3 regions of the Clostridium sp. CTA-5 genome follow, and region 1 is predicted to be linked to each of the others. Evidence: a T-box and tRNA genes for the amino acid it is inferred to sense, from the RefSeq annotation. Region 1 holds a T-box; the other regions hold tRNA genes.
The links. The T-box of region 1 lies ahead of metG (methionine--tRNA ligase). A T-box ahead of a tRNA ligase gene usually reads a tRNA of that ligase, here a tRNA-Met.

Region 1 (6,609 bases):
TCTTTCTTCTCCAGCTAAATCTACCTTTAATTTAAGTAATTTTTTAGCTCCTTTTATTGGTTCACAAGCTAACACTTTAACTACTCTTAAGTCGATTTTTTCAAAATCATCTATTGTTATTTCTTCTTTTATAGGAGTTATTTCTCTTTTAGCTGGTGCTTGTGCTGCCTTTAAAGCTTCTAACTCTTCAAGTTTCTTTTCTACATCTATTCTTGGGAATAAATTTTCACCCTTAACTACCTTAGTTCCAGCTTTTGTTCCGTTAAATGCTTTTAATGATTCCCATGATATTTCATTAGTATTGATTTGTTCATTAATTTTCTTAGCTGTATCTGGTAAGAATGATGAAATCATAACTGAAGCAAATCTTAAACTTTCAATTAAGTTATATAATACTGTTCCTAATCTAGCTTTCTTACTTTCATCTTTAGCTAAAATCCAAGGAGTTGTTTCATCTATATACTTATTAGCTCTACCTATTAATTCAAATACATGTTCTAATGCTAAAGGGATATTTAATTCATCAATAGCTTCCTCAACTTTTTTAGGAGTAGCTAATGCTAAATTTATTAATTCCTCATCAAATTCACCTTTTTCAGCTTGTGGTTGAATTTCCCCTTCAAAGTATTTTTCTATCATTGCGACACTTCTTGATAAAAGATTACCTAAATCGTTACAAAGATCTGAATTTATCTTTTTTATGAATATTTCATTATTAAATAGACCATCTGCTCCAAACGGAATTTCTCTTAATAAGTAGTATCTTACGGGATCTACACCAAATTCGTTAACTAAAACAACTGGATCTACAACATTTCCTTTAGATTTTGACATTTTTCCACCATCAACAAGTAACCATCCATGACCAAATACTTGCTTTGGAAGTGGTAAATCTAAAGCCATTAACATTATTGGCCAATATATTGTATGGAATCTTAGGATATCTTTTCCTATTAAATGTACATCTGCTGGCCAGAATTTATTATATAATTCTTTGTTATCTTGACCATATCCAAGTGCGGTAATATAGTTTGATAATGCATCTATCCATACATAAACAACATGTTTTTCATCAAAAGTTACTGGAACTCCCCAATCAAAACTAGTTCTTGAAACGCATAAATCTTGAAGACCTGGTTTTAAGAAATTATTTAACATCTCATTCTTTCTTGATTCAGGTTGAATGAAATTTGGATTTTCTTCTATATATTTGATTAATCTATCAGCATATTTACTCATCTTAAAGAAATAAGCTTCTTCTTTTGATTTTTCAACTGGTCTTCCACAATCAGGACAGTTTCCATCTACTAATTGAGTATCTGTCCAGAATGATTCACATGGAGTACAGTACCAGCCTTCATAAGAACTCTTATAAATATCTCCTTGATCATATAATTTTTTAAATATATCTTGAACTGCTTTTACATGGTAATCATCTGTAGTTCTTATAAATTTATCATAACTTACATTCATCATCTTCCAAAGATCTTTAATACCAGCTACAATTTCATCTACATGTTCTATTGGAGTAATTCCTTTTTCTTCTGCTATTCTTTGGATTTTTTGACCGTGTTCATCTGTACCTGTTAAGAACATTACATCATATCCTGTTAATCTTTTAAATCTTGCTAAAGCATCAGCAGCTACTGTAGTATAAGTGTTACCTATATGAAGTTTTGTTGATGGGTAATAAATTGGTGTAGTTATATAATATGTTTTTTTACATTCTTTACACATTTTTAAATATTCCTCCTTATTTTAAACAGTAATCTTAAATACTATTTCTTTACCTCTTAATATTTATTAAATAAATCCTATATTTTTTAGAATTTATAATTTAACTAAAAAAGTCTCCATATAGGTATATTTAACCTATATAGAGACGTATATACGTGTTACCACTCTACTTCCTATTCATTTTACAATAAATAACTCACTAGGTGACCATCATCACCATGCACTATAACGGGTGCTTCCGTAAATCCTTAACAAATATTGCTCGGGAAATATGCTCCAAGTCCATCTTCATGAAAATTTCCTTTACTAATTTTCACCAAACATTAGCTCTCTTTAAAAATTCCTTTTCATTACTCTTCTCTTCATAGCATTTATACACTTATTATAATAGAATAAATACATTTTCATGTCAAATAATTTAATATAAAAAGAAGATTGAATAACAACCTTCTTTTTATATTAAATATTAAGAAATTTTATTTAAAGACATAGGCTTAAGAACATCTTTTATTTCTGCTAAAGATTTATTCATACTAGATTCTACTGCTGCTGTAATTGCTCCTTCTACTAAAGGTGCATCTACGATTTCCACTTTTTCTCTAATATTATCATCTAAAAATTCTATAGCCATTTCTGTATTCATAAATGCACTCCCTAAATCAAATAATACAAGTACACCACTCTCACTATAAACTTCTTCTATTGAACTAGTTATTTTAGAAATATCTGTACCTATTCTTCCATCACTTGTTCCACCTGCATCTACAATTGAAACTTCTGGTGCCATTTGAAGCGCAACTTCTTTAACACCTTTAGCTATAAAATTACTATGTGATACTATTACTATACCAACCATAATTAATTCTCCTCTTTAGTCAAATTTTCTATTATAGTATTTAAAATCAAGTACATTGAAGTAGCTCCTGCATCAATATGTCCTATACTTCTTTCTCCAACATAACTTGCTCTTCCCTTAGTTGCAATTATATCTTTTGTATGTTCCATACCTCTTTTAGCTGCTTCTTTTATTTCAAGTAAGACTTCTTTAGCAGATTTATTTTCTTTAATAGACTTTTTAGCGGCTTCTATTGATGGTGATAAAGTATCAATCATTGTTTTTTCACCCTCTTGACCTTTACCTCTCATTTTTATTCCACCTAAAGCTTCTTCTAAAACTTTAACAAAATCATTTATATCCATTTCACTTTTTTTATTAACTACCATAGCTGCTTTCATAAAAGCAGTTCCATATAAAGGACCTGATGCTCCTCCTACATTAGAAACTAAAGCCATACCTGCGTTTTTAAATATATTTCCTAGGTCATCATCTGGTAAACCTTTTACCTTTTCAACAAGTGCTTTAAATCCCTTACTCATATTTAAGCCATGATCTCCATCTCCTATTGCTGCATCTAATTCACTTAAATATAATTTATTTTCTTCTATAACTTTTTCTATCTCTACTAGAATATCTTTTACTTCTTTTACTGTTACCATAATTAACCCTCCTCTAATATGATGCTATTATATAACCTTAAGTCCTGGAGTATCAGCTTTTGCATCAAGTAATCCTTTAAGCTCATTATCGAGTTTTAATATTGAAATAGAACATCCTGCCATTTCTAATGAAGTCATAAATTCACCAACAAAAGTTTTATGTGTACTTATGCCTTTATCTTTTAATATTTCATTTACCTTTTTATTTATAATATATAACTCCATATATGGTGTTGATCCCAGACCGTTTATCATTACAGCTACCTCATCACCTTTAGTTATACTAATATCATCTAAAATTTTACTTAATAAATGTTCTGCAACTCCATCAGCAGTAGAGATTTTTTCTCTGTGAGTTCCAGGTTCCCCATGTATACCCATTCCTATTTCTATTTCATCTTCACCTAATGAAAAGTTAGCTTTTCCTGCTGCTGGTACTATACAAGATGATAAAGACATTCCCATACTTCTAACATTATTTATTACTTTTTCAGCAACAGCCTTTACTTCTTCTAAATTTCCACCAGATTCAGCTTTTGCTCCAGCTATTTTATGAACGAATACAGTTCCAGCAATTCCTCTTCTTCCTGCTGTATATAAACTATTTTCTACAGCTACATCATCATTTACAATTACTTGTTCTACATTTATCCCTTCCATTTCTGCCATTTCTTTTGCCATTTCAAAATTCATGACATCTCCGGTATAATTTTTTATAACAAGAAGAACTCCATTTCCATTATCTGTAGCTTTAATTGCTTCATATACTTGATCAGGAGTAGGTGATGTAAAAACTTCTCCACATACTGCACCATCTAACATTCCGAAGCCAACATATCCTCCATGTGCTGGTTCATGTCCACTTCCACCACCGCTGACTAATGCTACTTTTCCTTCAGATTTTTTACTTCTTACCAAAACATTAGCATTTTCTAATTTCTTCAAATACTCTGGGTGTGCTGCCACAATTCCTTCTAACATATCTGATAAAACATTGTTTGGATTATTTATTAACTTCTTCATTATTAAGCACCTCCTAAATAATATAGTTTTAGGCCTTGTTAGACTTTGCTCTAACAAGACCTGTTATTTAATTTATTTTTATATTAATTTTTTATACTATACAATTGCTTGATATAAGAATGCACCTATTAAACCACCAACAATCGGAGCTACAACTGGGATCCAAGAATATCCCCAATCTGAACCTCCCTTTCCTGGTATAGGTAAAATAGCATGTGCTATTCTTGGTGATAAGTCTCTGCAAGGGTTGATTGCATATCCAGTAGGTCCACCTAAACATAAACCTATAACGAATATTAATCCACCAACTGCTAAAGTATTAAGTCCTGGTGCCATTTGAACAGCTCCTAATCCTAAAATACCGAATACTAACATGAATGTTCCAATAACCTCACCTATAAAGTTAATTCCAGTATTTCTTATAGCTGGTGCTGTACAGAATACGCCTAATTTAGATGCTTGATCTTCAGTTGCTTTAAATTGATCATAGTACATAACAAATACTAAGATAGCACCTAAGAAGCCACCTAAAAACTCACCTGCAAAATATTCTGGTACTACTGACCAAGAAATACTTCCTATTGCAGCAAGTGCAACAGTTAATGCTGGATTAAAGTGTGCTCCACTATATCCACCAAAAATAAGTGCAGGAATTGCAACTGCTAAAGCCCAACCTGTTGTTATAACTATCCATCCTGATCCTGTACCCTTTGAATCTTTTAGAACAACGTTAGCAACAACGCCATCTCCTAGAAGGATAAGTAACATTGACCCAATTAATTCAGACATAAAAATTGACATAAATAATACCTCCCATATTATAAATTATTTTATTTACACTTATTACTAATAGCAATTGCCGTGCCAACTTGAATTAATTGTTAAATTTAAGACAAACAGTAGTGTCTACATATTATCTCTACTATATTGTTTTGGTTATATTGTATTGTCTTGGTCAAAAATACCAATTGAAAACGTTTGTATTGTTCTTTTTTCCCAACTATTACTGTTTATTAAATATATTAGTCTTTATCAAATATGTATATATTCTATACTTTTTTGTAACTAATTTTGTTTTTTTTGGATATTTTTGTATTTAACTTGCCTATAAATACAAATTATATACTAAAAATGACACAATAACCTTAATACATATTATTGTGTCATTTTATTCTTATATTTTTATTTTTTTCCAGGAAGTTGTCTTTTCTATTCCAAATTCTTTCGCTTTAGCTGCAATAGTTTTATGATTAAGTCCTAATGCTTTTCCTGCTGCATTAAAACTCCCATACTTTTTCAAAGCTTTCTCTATTATCATTCTTTCATATACTTTCATAGGTAATACTTCTTCTACATTTTCTATAACATTTAGTATTTCCCCTCTTTGATAACTTATAATGTCCTCATCTTTAAATATTTTAATATTACTTTTGTTTGATTTTAAAGTTTTTTCCTTTACGTATAATGGTATATCTTTTAATGTAATAATATTGCTTTCATTTAATGCTAATATTCTTTCTATCACATTTTCAAGTTCTCTTACATTCCCATTCCATGAGTAATTTATAAAAGTATTCATTACATCTTTTGAGACTTGCTTATGTTTATTATCTTTTTGAAATTTATTGATAAAATGTTCAACTAATATTGGTATATCTTCTACTCTATCTTTTAACTCAGGAATAAATATAGGAATTACATTTAATCTATAATATAAATCCTCTCTAAATTCTCCTTTCTTTATCATTTCTTCTAAATTCCTATGAGTTGCTGCTATAACTCTAACATCAACTTTTATAGTTTCTTCTCCACCAACTCTTTGAAATTCTTTATATTGTAATACTCTTAAAATCTTTGCTTGAGTATTTTTATCCATTTCTCCTATTTCATCTAAAAATATTGTCCCATTTTGAGCTAACTCAAATTTGCCAAGCTTTCTTTTTATTGCTCCTGTGAAGGAACCTTTTTCATGTCCAAATAATTCACTTTCTATTAGATTTTCTGGTATAGCAGCACAATTTACTCTTATAAATGGTCCTTTATTCCTCTCACTTGCATAATGTATGCCCTCTGCTATAAGTTCTTTACCAGTTCCACTCTCCCCTCTAATGAGCACAGTTGCAGAACTTTTAGCTGCCTTTGTAGCTAATAATAATACTTCTATAATTTTTTGACTATGTCCTATAAATTTATCAAATGCCTTATGAGGTTTATTTATTGCATTTAAATCATCTTCTAAAACCTCTTCATTTTCGGATATATCTCCTAAATTTTCTGGTAATATTGACATACCACCTAGTTTATTAATAGTTGACAATATTCCAATAATATTATTATCTTTAGTAATTGGAT
Region 2 (6,609 bases), on a different contig from region 1:
ACCAGTTGAATGTGCCGGAGCATATGTATTTTTAGCATCAGAATGTGCTTCATATATTACAGGTCAAACAATTCATATTAATGGTGGAGAAATAGTTAATTCATAATATAAAAAATTAAAATGAGCCTTAAATTTTAAGGCTCATTTTCGCATCTAATTATCTTTTAAAATTAGATTGAGAATTGTTTTTATTATACATATTATTTTGATTGATGTTATTCATTCTATTCATATTATTATTTTGATTCATCATACCATTCATTCTATTCATATTCATAAATGGATTAGGGACATTATTGTTTTGTCCTCGCATTAACATATTAATTAGAGAATTGATGTTCATGTTATTATTATTCATATTATTACCACTCATGGGATTTCTATTCATATTATTACCATTCATGTTATTACCATTCATGGAATTTCTGTTAGAATTAGCTGCCATCATATTCATCATATTAGGATTCATACCACCTAGAAGCATATTTAACAAAGGGTTTCCCATCATTTGGGACATTTGGGGTTGATTATTATTCATACCACCTAGCATGTTCATTAAGGGATTACCCCCCATCATTTGATTACCACCCATAGGATTCATCATACCACCTAGACCCATATTAGGAAAAAGAGCACTGAATAACATATTTAATAAGGGATTCATTTTTTCACCACCTAAAATATTTATTACTGTTTAATCTATCTTATTGCACTTAATGAAAAAACGATACATTAAATTATAATGGAAGTGATAATAAATAGAATTGCAAAATTATATAAAAATAAATCTACTTATGAATTAAAGTATATTATTAGGATAAAATAACACCATAATGTTATAGGAGGTGTGATTTTATGGACAATAAAAATGGAATGTTAGGTGGATTACCAATTAACATTAATAAAGAAGTACCTACACCTAATAGTAATGCACAGTCAATAGCAGCTCTAATAAAGCACTCTGGAGAAGTGACTGGATATGAACTTTCAAATGGTGAAAGAATATCTAAAGAAGATGGAGTAAGAATGGCTAAAGAAGGTAATATATCTGGAGTAGCTGTTGGAGTATCTAAAAAAGGCGAGGAATATTTAAGGAGTTTACCAGACCAAAATGAATCTAATAACTTAAGTTCTTTACCATCTATAACTGAATAAATTTAAGCCTAACCTTAAATTATCAAGTGATTAATTTAGGTTAGGCTTTTATATAATATTTATATTACTCTAAATTTAATTTATTCTTTACAATATAATTAGTTATGAAGAAATAGCAGATAAAGAAAATTAAGTTAACTGCAATAGCACCCCAAACAATTCCATGAAATAATCCTAATGAATTTTGATTTATAGTATTTGCATATATTTCTAATTTTCCAGAGAAAGTTATTCCAAGAACAGAAGTAATTGTGTTCATAATAATATTTAATACAATAAAAGCACCAAATGAAGAAAGAAGTTTTCTTTTATTAAATAAATGACCTATTGAAATAGAAGCATAAATCATAATTATACCCATTGCCATTTGTATAAATACAGCTAATATAAATTCTAAAAATAGCATGAATCCACTTATTCCTACTTCTTTGTATATTTCAGAAAATACTTTACCAAGTTCATTAAAGAAATTAAAATCAAAATTACTAAAACTAAATGCTAAAATAAATATAGAAAGTATAGCTACAATACCACTTATTACAGTCCAAAAAACTCCTATTAAAAGTTTACTTGAAATATTCTTCCATGTACTTACAGGAAGTGTATGCATTAAATAACCTTCATCTCCAAGAAGATTTTTATAAAAGCGTTGTATTATTATAAAGAAAGTTACTATAAAAATTGCAGCCATAGTAACACCATAAGCAAATATACTAAGAACAGCAGGAATTCCACCTAAAGTACTAGTATCTAAGGTATTCCAATTATTCCTTATAAATAGTTTATTAATTAATGTAAATGCTAAAAGAACTCCATATAGTGGTAAAAGAATTCTTCCAGTTGCTTTTATTTCATATTTCATTAATTTTCCTAACATTTAAATACCTCCCTAAATAGAGCATCAACAGTTTTTCCGTGCTCTTCTCTTATTTCGTCAACACTTTTTGTTAAGAATATTTCCCCATAAGAGATAAATATTACATCATCAAGTACTTGCTCAATATCTGATATTAAATGTGTAGATATTATAACTGTAGCATTTTCATTATAATTATTAATTATTGTATTTAAAATATAATCCCTAGCAGCAGGGTCAACTCCGGCTATTGGTTCATCTAAGAAATAAAGTTCAGCCTCTCTACTCATTACTAAAATAAGTTGAACTTTTTCTTTAGTTCCTTTTGACATAGTTTTTAGTTTATCCTTAGGATTTATATTTAACTTTTGTAACATGTCATAAGCTTTTTCAGAATTAAAATCATCATAAAAATCGCTAAAGAAGTTTATGATATCAGAAACCTTCATCCAATCATTTAAATAAGTTCTTTCAGGTAAATAAGAAACTATCTTCTTAGTTTCAACTCCAGGTTTATTTCCAGCAATTAATATTTCACCGCTTGTTGGTGTTAATAGTGAATTTGCAAGTTTAATTAATGTACTTTTACCACTACCGTTTGGTCCAAGAAGTCCTACAATTCTACCTCTATTTATTTTTAAGTCTATTCCTTTTAAAGCTTCTTTTCCACCATAATGTTTAACTAAGTTTTTACATTCTAATATAGGATTATCCATTATTTCATCTCCTTTACTATTTGTTCGACGATTTCGATTGTTTCTTTAGGGGTATAACCAATTTTTTTCATATTTTCAAAGAAATCTTGAATTTGTTCTTTAGCTATATCATCTCTCATTTTTTTTATCATTTCCCCATCCTCCGTAATAAATCTACCACTTGTTCTTTGACTAAATACCAGACCCTTCCGTTCTAATTCTGTAAGTGCTTTTTGCATTGTATTTGGATTTACTGACGCTTCGCTTGCTAAATCCCTTACAGATGGAAGTTTTTCGCCTATGCCATACACACCAGATACTATTCTAAGTTGTATTTGTTCTACTAACTGTATATATATTGGACGTTCATCCTTGAATTCCCATATCATAGTTTCATCTCCTTTGTACTATTGTACTGTTGTATTAATTGCTTAATACAATAATATAATAATACACATATTTTGTCAATAACATTTTGCAAATATTATATCTTTGATTTAATTATAAAAAATAAATTTAATTATTATAGAAAAAGCAGTGCAGTAAAAACATATAATAATATATATCTTTGAATTTTAATACGAATTAACTATTAAAGCTATATATAAGTAATTTATAAGGAGGAAAAATGTATGATTATCAGTAAACTAACTTCCTCAATAGATACTATAGTTATTGTTTTGATTATAGCTGGATTGTCGCTTATAGGTATGATAATTTTTTATTTTATTGCAGAATTACAAGAATCATTATATGAGAATAAAAAGAAAAATATATTATCAAAAGAAATCAATAATAGTTTAGAAGCTAAAAAGAAAATACAATGTAAACTTAGCAAATAATAGGTTAAAAAATATTAGTGCAATAAAAGAATAGTATAGTTTTTTTATAAAATAAATTATAAACTAAAAAGACACACTAAAATTATAGTGTGTCTTTTTTATGGTTGCGGAGGCAGGACTTGAACCTACGACCTTCGGGTTATGAGCCCGACGAGCTACCAGCTGCTCCACCCCGCGATATTAACTTTGCTATGTATATAGTATACTTCACTTCATTACATAAGTCAACCATAATAAAGTAAACTTTAGTATTTAAGGAATAAATTTGTATGCTTACTATAATAAAATTTATTTATCAAGAAATAGTAATAAGTTTTTTGTAGATACATGATATAATTAATAAAAAAATAGACTTAAAATTAAAAGGGGAGAAGACAATGAGTAAGACAACTACTTCATTAGAAAGGGCTAATAAACTTAATTTAAGAATACTATTAGTACTATGCACTATGCTGGCATTGCAATCGTTTATTTTATATGGTCTTAAAAGAGGGATGACAGCATTAATTAGTTGTACATTAGTAATGGTAATAACTTATATTCTAAATTTAAAGTCTAATAATTTGGTTGTATGTGGTATAGGAATACCACTAACTACAATGTTAGCGGAAATGTTATTTTCAATAAGAGTAGGTGGAGTAAGTTATGCATTAATTTTGTTTTTATCAACAGTAGTAATGAGTGCCTTGTACTTTGATGAAAAATTATTGATAAGATATTCAATTATAATTGATGTAATTATATTTTTTGTACAATTTATAGTAGGGTTTAATTTATTAGGAGAGGGTCAAGGTATAAATATATTTGTCACACAATGTACAGCTTTAATAATATCTGAAGTGATTTTGTATTTTATGGTAAAGTGGAGTAAGGAAGCTTTAAATAATTCAATTAAAGCTAATCAAGAAATACAAGATACTATGCTAACTATACAAAATACAAATAGTGTAATTAATGAAGGGATTTCTATTTTAAATAATGCAACTTTAAATACAAGACATCAATCTCAAAGTATAACTAAGGCCATGGAAGAAATAAATAATGGAATAGAAATACAAGTTAATAATATGACTGATATTACAAGTTCAGTAAATAATATAAAAGAAGAAGTTAGTTCAACAAGAAAAATATCTAATTCCATTGAAAATTTATCTAAAGATTTAAATTTAAGTACAGATATGAATTTAAAAGAAATAAATAAAGTTAGTAATCATATTAACATAATAAGAAGTGCAGTTAAGGAAACTAATGTAACTGTAAAAGAATTTAATGAGAATATGAAGCAAGTAATAGATGTCTTAAGAGGGATTAAAGAAATTTCAGAACAAACAAATTTGTTAGCATTAAATGCATCTATAGAAGCAGCAAGAGCAGGAGAAGCAGGAAAAGGATTTGCAGTAGTTGCTGAAGAAGTTAGGTTGTTATCAGAACAAACAAAAGATACTACAGATAAAATAGAATCATTAATTTTACAAGTACAAAATAGAATTAACAAAGTAACGGAATCAGTTGACAATGGTGATAAGGCAGCTGAAGAAGGACAAAATATTATAGATGCTACCCTTATTAGTTTTAAGAATATGCAACAATTATTTGAAAATATAAAGGATCATATTTATAAAGAATATGAATTAGTAGAGAAAATAGATTCATTAGTAGAAAATGTACAGGCTAATGTGGAAAGTACAACTGCGCTTACCGAGGAGTATGTTGCAAATGCAGAAGAAGTAACTACATTACAACAAGAGCAGGATGAACAAATTAATAACATACAAAATAGTGTAGAAACGATACAATATCAAAGTAAAGAACTTGAAAAATTATTTAATAAGTAGTATATATTAGAAATTAGGTGAAATATTAAAAACGTACATTTATATTTGATAAATGTGCGTTTTTTGTAAGAATGAGTTGATTATAATCACCCAAGTTTATATTGAATCATAAGAAAATTTATTATAAAATTAACTAGAAATAAAAAAACATAGGAGGATAAAAATGATAAAAAAGATTATCTGTATAATATTTCCTATAATTATAGCATGTATAACATTTATTTCTTTAAATACATTTTTAGATAAAGAAATAAACAAAATGTTAACAAATAAAGATTTAACCGAGATAAATACAGAATATGGAAGTATATATAAGGATAAAGGGGTAGTATATAATGAATATATTAACCAAAATAATAAGTTAGTATTACAAGGATCATCTGAATTAGCATCTCCAGTTTCACAATTACCTACAAAATTTTTCCCAATTGAAGGATTAGATACAATTGTTACAAACGGAAGAGCCTATTCTCAAAATTTACATCAGGTATCTATATTAGGAAGCCAAAATGGAGATATGAAAGAAAAAAAACTTGCATTAGTACTTTCACTTCAATGGTTTTTAAATCAAGATGGAATTGATACCAATGCTTTTCAAGCCAATTTTTCACCAGTACAGTTTTATAAGTTTTTAGAAAATGAAAAAATAAGTCAAGAACATAAATTTGAATATGCTAGTAGAGTAAGTAATTTATTATTAGGAAGTACTCAATTTTTGCCTGAGAGAATTTATGCAAAGAGTTATGTTAATAATAGTACTAGATATAAAATAGCTAATATAATATTTAAACCGTACTTTATTGCTAGAGAAAAGGTTATTGAACTTAAGGATAAAGGATTATTATATAAGAAATTGAAAAAGCTACCTGAGAAAAAGGAGATTCAAAGTGAAGCAGTTAACTGGGAAGATGAATATAAAAAGGCTGAAGAAGATGGAAAATCTCAAGTAACTAATAATGATTTTATGGTATATGATAGTTACTATGATAAGAATTTAAAGTCTAATGTAGGTGCACAGAAAGATTCAAATAAAGGAATAGATTTAATGATATCACAGGAATTTAAAGATTATGAACTATATCTAGATACTTGCGTTGATTTAGGAGTAAAACCATACATAATTTTAATGCCAACTAATGGATTATGGTATGATCATACTGGATTAACAAAAGAAACAAGGCATAATTTTTATGCTAGGGTTCAGAAAATAGCTGAAGATAGAGGAT
Region 3 (6,609 bases), on a different contig from region 1:
CACTTTGAAAAATTTGCTCGTAAACAGAAGCTAATTCTTTTGAAGTGAAAAAAGATACATTTTCACAATTTTGCTCAGCAGCTCCATACTCCCAATTATAAGAACCAGTTGACACCACATCTCCATCATATATTGCAATTTTAGTATGATTTGAAGCTGCAAATCCTTCTCTACATACTCCTAAAACTTCAATTCCTGCTTGTTGCATCTTTTTGTATTCAGTTTCCCAAGTTTTTGATGCATACATATGACTAGAATCACTTAGTATTAAAACTTCTACACCTTTATTATGAGCTTCTATCAGTTTATCAACAATTCTATAATCATTTATATCATAATAAGAAGCATGAATATAATGATATCCATCAGGATCTTCTTGCTTGTTTTTTATTACTTTTTCAATTTCTTTAATAACTCTACATTCTGGATTACCATAAGGTGCAAAATATACATCTGTTTTTGGTATTGAATCTTTAAATTTATGAGATATAGTTTTTGCTAAAGATGTATCCACCACTTCATTAGGATTTATATAATCATTATCTTTTGCAACTTTAGGTATTCCTATATTGCTTTTTAAATTTGTTTTATCTAAATCCTTTAAAGTTGCAATAAGATATTTATTTTTTGATGGGCATAATTCTCTTTTTCCATCATTATTTATATCTTTTAAAATATTGTATGTAATATATACATTTTTTATTTCACCATTCCAACTAGGGTTAGTATCAATATTTATTATATCAGTTCCCCACTTTTCTTTGCCATTTTCTATATTCCCTTTATATTTTAAGTAATATAAATAATGTTCAATAGCTCCATTTTCTCTTTCTATATGCATATTAAGAGTCATTTTTTTGTGATATTCATAGTTATTTACCCCTAAATCTACATAAGCTCTAATTATATCTTTATTTTTATTATCCTTATCAAACCAAAAGCCATAATCTATAGGTGTTGCAAAATCTTCTTTTTTGACTTCTATATTTTCATTGTTTTCTTCTATATCTTCAACATTTTCTTTGGCATCTTCAGTTATATCTATAGCCTTATCTTCATCTTTTTCAACTTTTTCAGTTGTAACAGTACAATTTTCTTTATTTTCTGTTTCAATTTTATCTAATTTATTATCCTTGTTTAAATCATTATTCTCACTATTTAAATCATTGTTTTTAATTATATTATCCGTATTTTGATTATCTAATTTATCATCTTTAATTTTATCTTCTACATTTTTTTCGTTTACTTCAGATTCATTTGACATATCAGTTATATCTATAACATTTTCTTGATTTATTTCAATTTTATCAATTGTACTTGCAAATGTTACTCCATTTAAATTAACAAATGTTATAAAAATTACTGTTAAAACTAAAACTTTAATGCTTTTAAATTTACTCAATTTAAATTCCTCCTATGAAGTTACTATTTATATTTTTACTCTTGTGATGGTAGCCAATTATTTAAAGTATCTCCATATTCTCCACTAACCTCAAAAGCTCTTGATGTATCTGAAATATCTATAGTACGATTTGCCCCATTTTCCCATTCTTCATTACCGTTTGCTCTTACTATTACATATTTATATTCAATTTTACTTCCTTGTTTAATATCAGCTTTAACAAACCAATCTGGAAATAAATCATCAGATGTTGACATTTCTAATCCACTTTCTACCTTCCATTCTCCTAACTCTGGTACATTTCCTACAACAACAACCTTATCTCCAGGCTGTGTTAATGAACAATTTGTATGAAATAATATAGGTGTCTTTTCTCTAATCTCTTCACCTTCAAAAGTGCTTGATATACCTTTATATACATGTACTAAATCTAAAAAGTTTTGGTGATATCTTTTTGCAATATCTCTATTATTTAAAATTAAAATATCTTCATCATTAAATTTTGTACCAGATGCTGTCCAGTTAGCAGATCCTGTTATAACTGTTTTATCATCAATCACACAATATTTTTGATGCATAGCTGAGAATTTTGATAATTTATTACCAACTCTATATAGCTCTATATTAGGTTGATTTTCTAACTCTTCATCTATTTTAGAAAAATCGCATTGCTTCTTTTCCATTATTACTTTTACCTTTACCCCCCTTTTAGCTGCATCTAATAAACTCTTACCTATGTATTTATTAGTAAATGTAAACATTGAAACTTCAATAGATTTATTGGCTTTTCCTATTTGTTTTTCAATATACCTTGATAAACCTTGTTCTGGAGAAAAATGAATAGATACCGCATCACTATCCTGGTCTTTTTCTATTTCAAAAGGTTTTTTTTCAAATAATTGAAGAATTTGATTTCTATAAATTCTAGCTACTTGTTCATTTCTTATAAGAATCATATTTTCATCATTACAATATGCAGCTGTGGCATTCCAATTAAGTGATCCAGTCATAACAGTTTTTTTATCTATTACAACTGATTTTAAATGCATTATTGAATAATTTGTAGTTCCTACTGTCTTTTCTGGCTTAGATTTCACAACCTCTATACCATTTTCTTCTAAATAGTCATCCCCTTTATTCCATTCTTTAATTGCATTGTCCTTGTCCACCACAACTTTAACATTTACTCCTCTTTTTGATAATTCAACAAGTTTAGATAATATTGGTGTTAAACGTATATTATAATGTGCAATAACTACTTCTTCTTGTGCTTCATCTAAAACTTTAAGTACTTTTTCTACTTGATTATCAAACGGTGAAAAAGATACTTCAGCATCTAAATTCGATCCCTCTAACTTATCTTCATTAAGTTCATAACTTACAGCTGCAGCAGTAGTTGATTTATTAACACAACTAGCATTTGCTGGAATAGCTTGTGTTGAAATAAACATATTGCAAGCTATTAAGACTGATGTTATACAACATAATATTCTGTTTCTTTTCATTGTAATTACCCCCTAAAATTTAAAATCGTTAATTATCATACCCTAATAATTTTTGGAAGTAAATACTTAAAATTGTAATATTTTGTAGATATTTTGTTTAATTACTATTTTCTTAATAAAATACAAAAACCATATATTTAATAACTATTTTTTTGTTATAAATCACAAAATATTAATCAAAAAATTAATAAATAAAAATTTTTAACAATATATACAATTATTAAAATAAAATAATATTAGGGTAATATATATAATTATGAAACTTTATAGCAAACTATGACAGAATATTATAATTAATATATTATTTTTAAAATTAAAAGTATAATTGTTTTTAAATTACAAATTTATTTATAAATCATATTAATAAAAATAATATAGAAACCTATTCATTTATTATTTTATTTAAGGCATAATCAAAAAAAATAACAAGTCAATCTACCAAGCCTAATTTTCATTATTTAAAATATAATCTAAAACAGGATCTTTTTTAAACTAATTAGTATACTTACTTGACTTTATGTATTTATTAAGGTATAGTATAACTCTAGACAGGAGTTATTTAAAAACTATGTCTTATAATATTAACGCGGGGTGGAGCAGTTGGTAGCTCGTCGGGCTCATAACCCGAAGGTCGTAGGTTCAAGTCCTGCCCCCGCAACCATAAAAACACCTATACTTATGTATAGGTGTTTTATTATTTTAGGCTATGTTTTAAGTTAATGTTAATATTATAGTATAAGGACGAACTGGCATTGGAATTTGCTTTTTAGAACTCTTAATGAAGATTTGTACAATTAATTGCTTGTCATCAATCTTTGATTGGGAGCATGCATTAATTGGACTAAGCTTTATTTTAGAGTTCTTAAAGTAAATTCCTTTGTCCATGAGTTTTATACTATAATATCAACATATTTTTAAAACATAGCTTTATATTAAGATTTAAACATAAACTTCAAATATATCTTTATTTTTAATATTTAATTTTTCCTATTTAAATTAATCTCCACCTTTATAATCTACTCCAATCTACTTTGCAATAACTTTCCTTCCTAAAATATACTTTCTATACTAATAGTATTATAATAGATAGATAATACCAAAAGCATATTTACTAAAATAAAGTTTCTTTATTTAATTCTAGAATGATTGCTTATTATATTAGGCACATGAAAATAGGATAGAAAATGGACTTTTTATTTTTTCATTGTGCCTTATTAAATCTAGACGTAATTTAAAATAGAAAAGAGTGATTTTATGTTTCTTGATGTCAGCAAAGACTTTATTAAAAAAGATCTTAATTCAACAAAATATAGGAAAAGGAATTTTAACCAAATAAACTTATTATTTCAGCTAAGTAAGAAAAATGATTTTACTATTGATAATCAGACTTGGGATGATTTGATGATGGATGATGTCTTTTATGAATTAGATAGAACTTATTCAACAGAAGGTGAAGCTGCTTTATATAAAATGCTTAGAAATCCAATAATGGATGAAGAAAAGTTAAAAGAAAGATCAAAATTAATAGATTTATTTAAGAAAGATTTAGATTTAACAGTAAATTTAAGAAGAATATTTTATAATATGATTTATGATAGTAAAAATAGATTACTAGATATGATAAATGATTTAATTCCTGTAAGTAAGTTAAAATCCTTGATTTATGGCATTGCAGGTATTATACCTATACTATTAATATTAGCTGCTATTATATTTAAAGAACCTAAACTAATGATTGCTGTACTAGTAGATATATTTATAAATATGTATATACATAATAAAGAAGAAAGCACCATAAATGCTATAGGACTTATCTATTTAAGAGATTTGATAAATACATCAAAAAAATTATTATATATTAAGAATGAGGAAATTAAATTATATACTACAAAAATGAAAGCTTTGTTAAATGAATTAAGTGTTTTAGATAAATCTACATACTTACTTAAAGTACTTAATTCTTTTGGTGGACTTTTACAGATGTTTTCTATTCCTTTTCTTATAGAAGAAAGTGTATTTTATAGAATGAGTATAAAATTAGTTGGAAAGAAAGATAAGATATTAGAATTATATTATTTAGTTGGAGAACTTGATGCTTTAATTTCAATTGCACTTTATCAAAATGATAATAAGAAAAAATACTGCACACCACAGTTTATTAAGGAAAATTCATTAAAAATAATAGATGGAATACATCCTCTTCTTAAAGATCCAGTTGCAAATTCACTTGAAATTTCCAAGAAGGGAATTGTTTTGACTGGGACAAACATGTCTGGTAAGTCTACATTTTTAAGAATGATAAGTACTAATATACTTTTAGCACAGACTTTTAATTTTGCTTTAGCACATGAATATAAAGGATGTTTCTTAAATATAATCTCATCAATAAGTCCAAAGGATGATATTACTAGTGGAAAAAGCTACTACTTAGCAGAAGCTGAATCTATTTTAAGAATAATAAAAGGATCAGAAAAGGAAATCCCTGTTTTTTGTGCGATAGATGAAATATTTAGAGGAACAAATCCTGCTGAAAGAATATCTTCCTCAGCAGAAATACTTAATTATATCAATAAAAGAAATGCGATTTGTATTGTTGCTACCCATGATAGAGAGCTTTCAGATATTCTTAAAGAAAATTATGATTTCTATTATTTTAGTGAAGATGTAGATAATAAAAATGGACTAAAGTTTGATTATAAACTTAAAAAAGGCATATCTAAAACAAGAAATGCAATTAAACTTTTGGAGTATATAGGATATCCAAAAGAAATCATACAAAATTCCTATAGAAGAGTTGAAAGAATGGAAAATTTCATTTAAAGATAAATAAAAGATATTCTATTTAAGGAGATAACCATATGATAAAAAATCTGTTTAATAATTTTTTAAGAAAACTTATGATTGGAATATTTATTTTTTCTATTATAAGTTCTATCTTAGTCAATTTCGTTGTAAATTTTGCTGTATATATTGAAATTCCAAAAGGTATGAAGCTTGTAGCCAATATTTTTTCTATGTCAATAATACTATTAGGACTAGGTATAATTTTTTATAAAAGAAATAATATAATAGATTGGTTACAAAAACTACTAGATACTAAAAATTTAATAATTTATATATTGCTTATTAGTTTTATAATTAGAATTTTGTGGATAAGCTTAACTAAAACTATACCTATTTCTGATTTTGCAATTATGTATAACTCTAGTAAAGATGTTTTTAATGGAAATTTTAGTTGTTTTCATGGATTTAATTATTTCGCTAGATTTACTCATGATACTATTCCAGTATTATATTATTCTTTATTTTTTAATTTTAATGATAATCCAATTTTTTTAATTAAACTTTTTAATGTACTTTTTTCAACTGTATCAGTTTTTATTATGTATTGTATTGTAAAAGAGTTATTGGGTTATAAAAGTGCAATTGTATCATCAATACTTTTTTCTTTATTTCCACCATTTATAATGTATAACTCTCAAGCATTATCAGAAAATATAGCAATACCATTCTACTTGCTTAGTATATATTCTTTTATAAAATATATAAAAAATATGAATAAATATAGATGGATATTTTTTAGTGGACTAGCTCTTTCATTTGGAAACCTATTTAGAATGGTAGGAATTATTTTCTTAATAGCATATTTAATGTATTTACTTATTTATACAGGATTTAAAAGTTCTATAAAACCAATTTTAA

Region 2: it has a tRNA-Met gene. The T-box ahead of metG (methionine--tRNA ligase) is inferred to sense a tRNA for this amino acid. The anticodon was not compared.
Region 3: it has a tRNA-Met gene. The T-box ahead of metG (methionine--tRNA ligase) is inferred to sense a tRNA for this amino acid. The anticodon was not compared.

What each region holds. Positions count from the first base shown of each region.
Region 1 covers NZ_BAAAAT010000008.1:89,599-96,207, reverse strand. The annotation lists gene metG (methionine--tRNA ligase) at 1-1,737, opposite strand, end outside; T-box leader at 1,876-2,112, opposite strand; gene dhaM (dihydroxyacetone kinase phosphoryl donor subunit DhaM) at 2,204-2,593, opposite strand; gene dhaL (dihydroxyacetone kinase subunit DhaL) at 2,596-3,234, opposite strand; gene dhaK (dihydroxyacetone kinase subunit DhaK) at 3,262-4,257, opposite strand; gene ACYUET_RS14365 (MIP/aquaporin family protein) at 4,354-5,058, opposite strand; gene ACYUET_RS14360 (sigma-54 interaction domain-containing protein) at 5,432-6,609, opposite strand, start outside.
Region 2 covers NZ_BAAAAT010000003.1:171,837-178,445, forward strand. The annotation lists gene ACYUET_RS08815 (SDR family oxidoreductase) at 1-106, shown strand, start outside; gene ACYUET_RS08820 (hypothetical protein) at 158-664, opposite strand; gene ACYUET_RS08825 (DUF3892 domain-containing protein) at 856-1,155, shown strand; gene ACYUET_RS08830 (ABC transporter permease) at 1,220-2,032, opposite strand; gene ACYUET_RS08835 (ABC transporter ATP-binding protein) at 2,026-2,727, opposite strand; gene ACYUET_RS08840 (GntR family transcriptional regulator) at 2,727-3,095, opposite strand; gene ACYUET_RS08845 (hypothetical protein) at 3,339-3,548, shown strand; tRNA gene ACYUET_RS08850 (tRNA-Met) at 3,650-3,725, opposite strand; gene ACYUET_RS08855 (methyl-accepting chemotaxis protein) at 3,926-5,383, shown strand; gene dltD (D-alanyl-lipoteichoic acid biosynthesis protein DltD) at 5,547-6,609, shown strand, end outside.
Region 3 covers NZ_BAAAAT010000002.1:317,803-324,411, forward strand. The annotation lists gene ACYUET_RS06640 (phospholipase D-like domain-containing protein) at 1-1,402, opposite strand, end outside; gene ACYUET_RS06645 (phospholipase D-like domain-containing protein) at 1,438-2,907, opposite strand; tRNA gene ACYUET_RS06650 (tRNA-Met) at 3,493-3,568, shown strand; gene ACYUET_RS06655 (MutS-related protein) at 4,162-5,727, shown strand; gene ACYUET_RS06660 (glycosyltransferase family 39 protein) at 5,766-6,609, shown strand, end outside.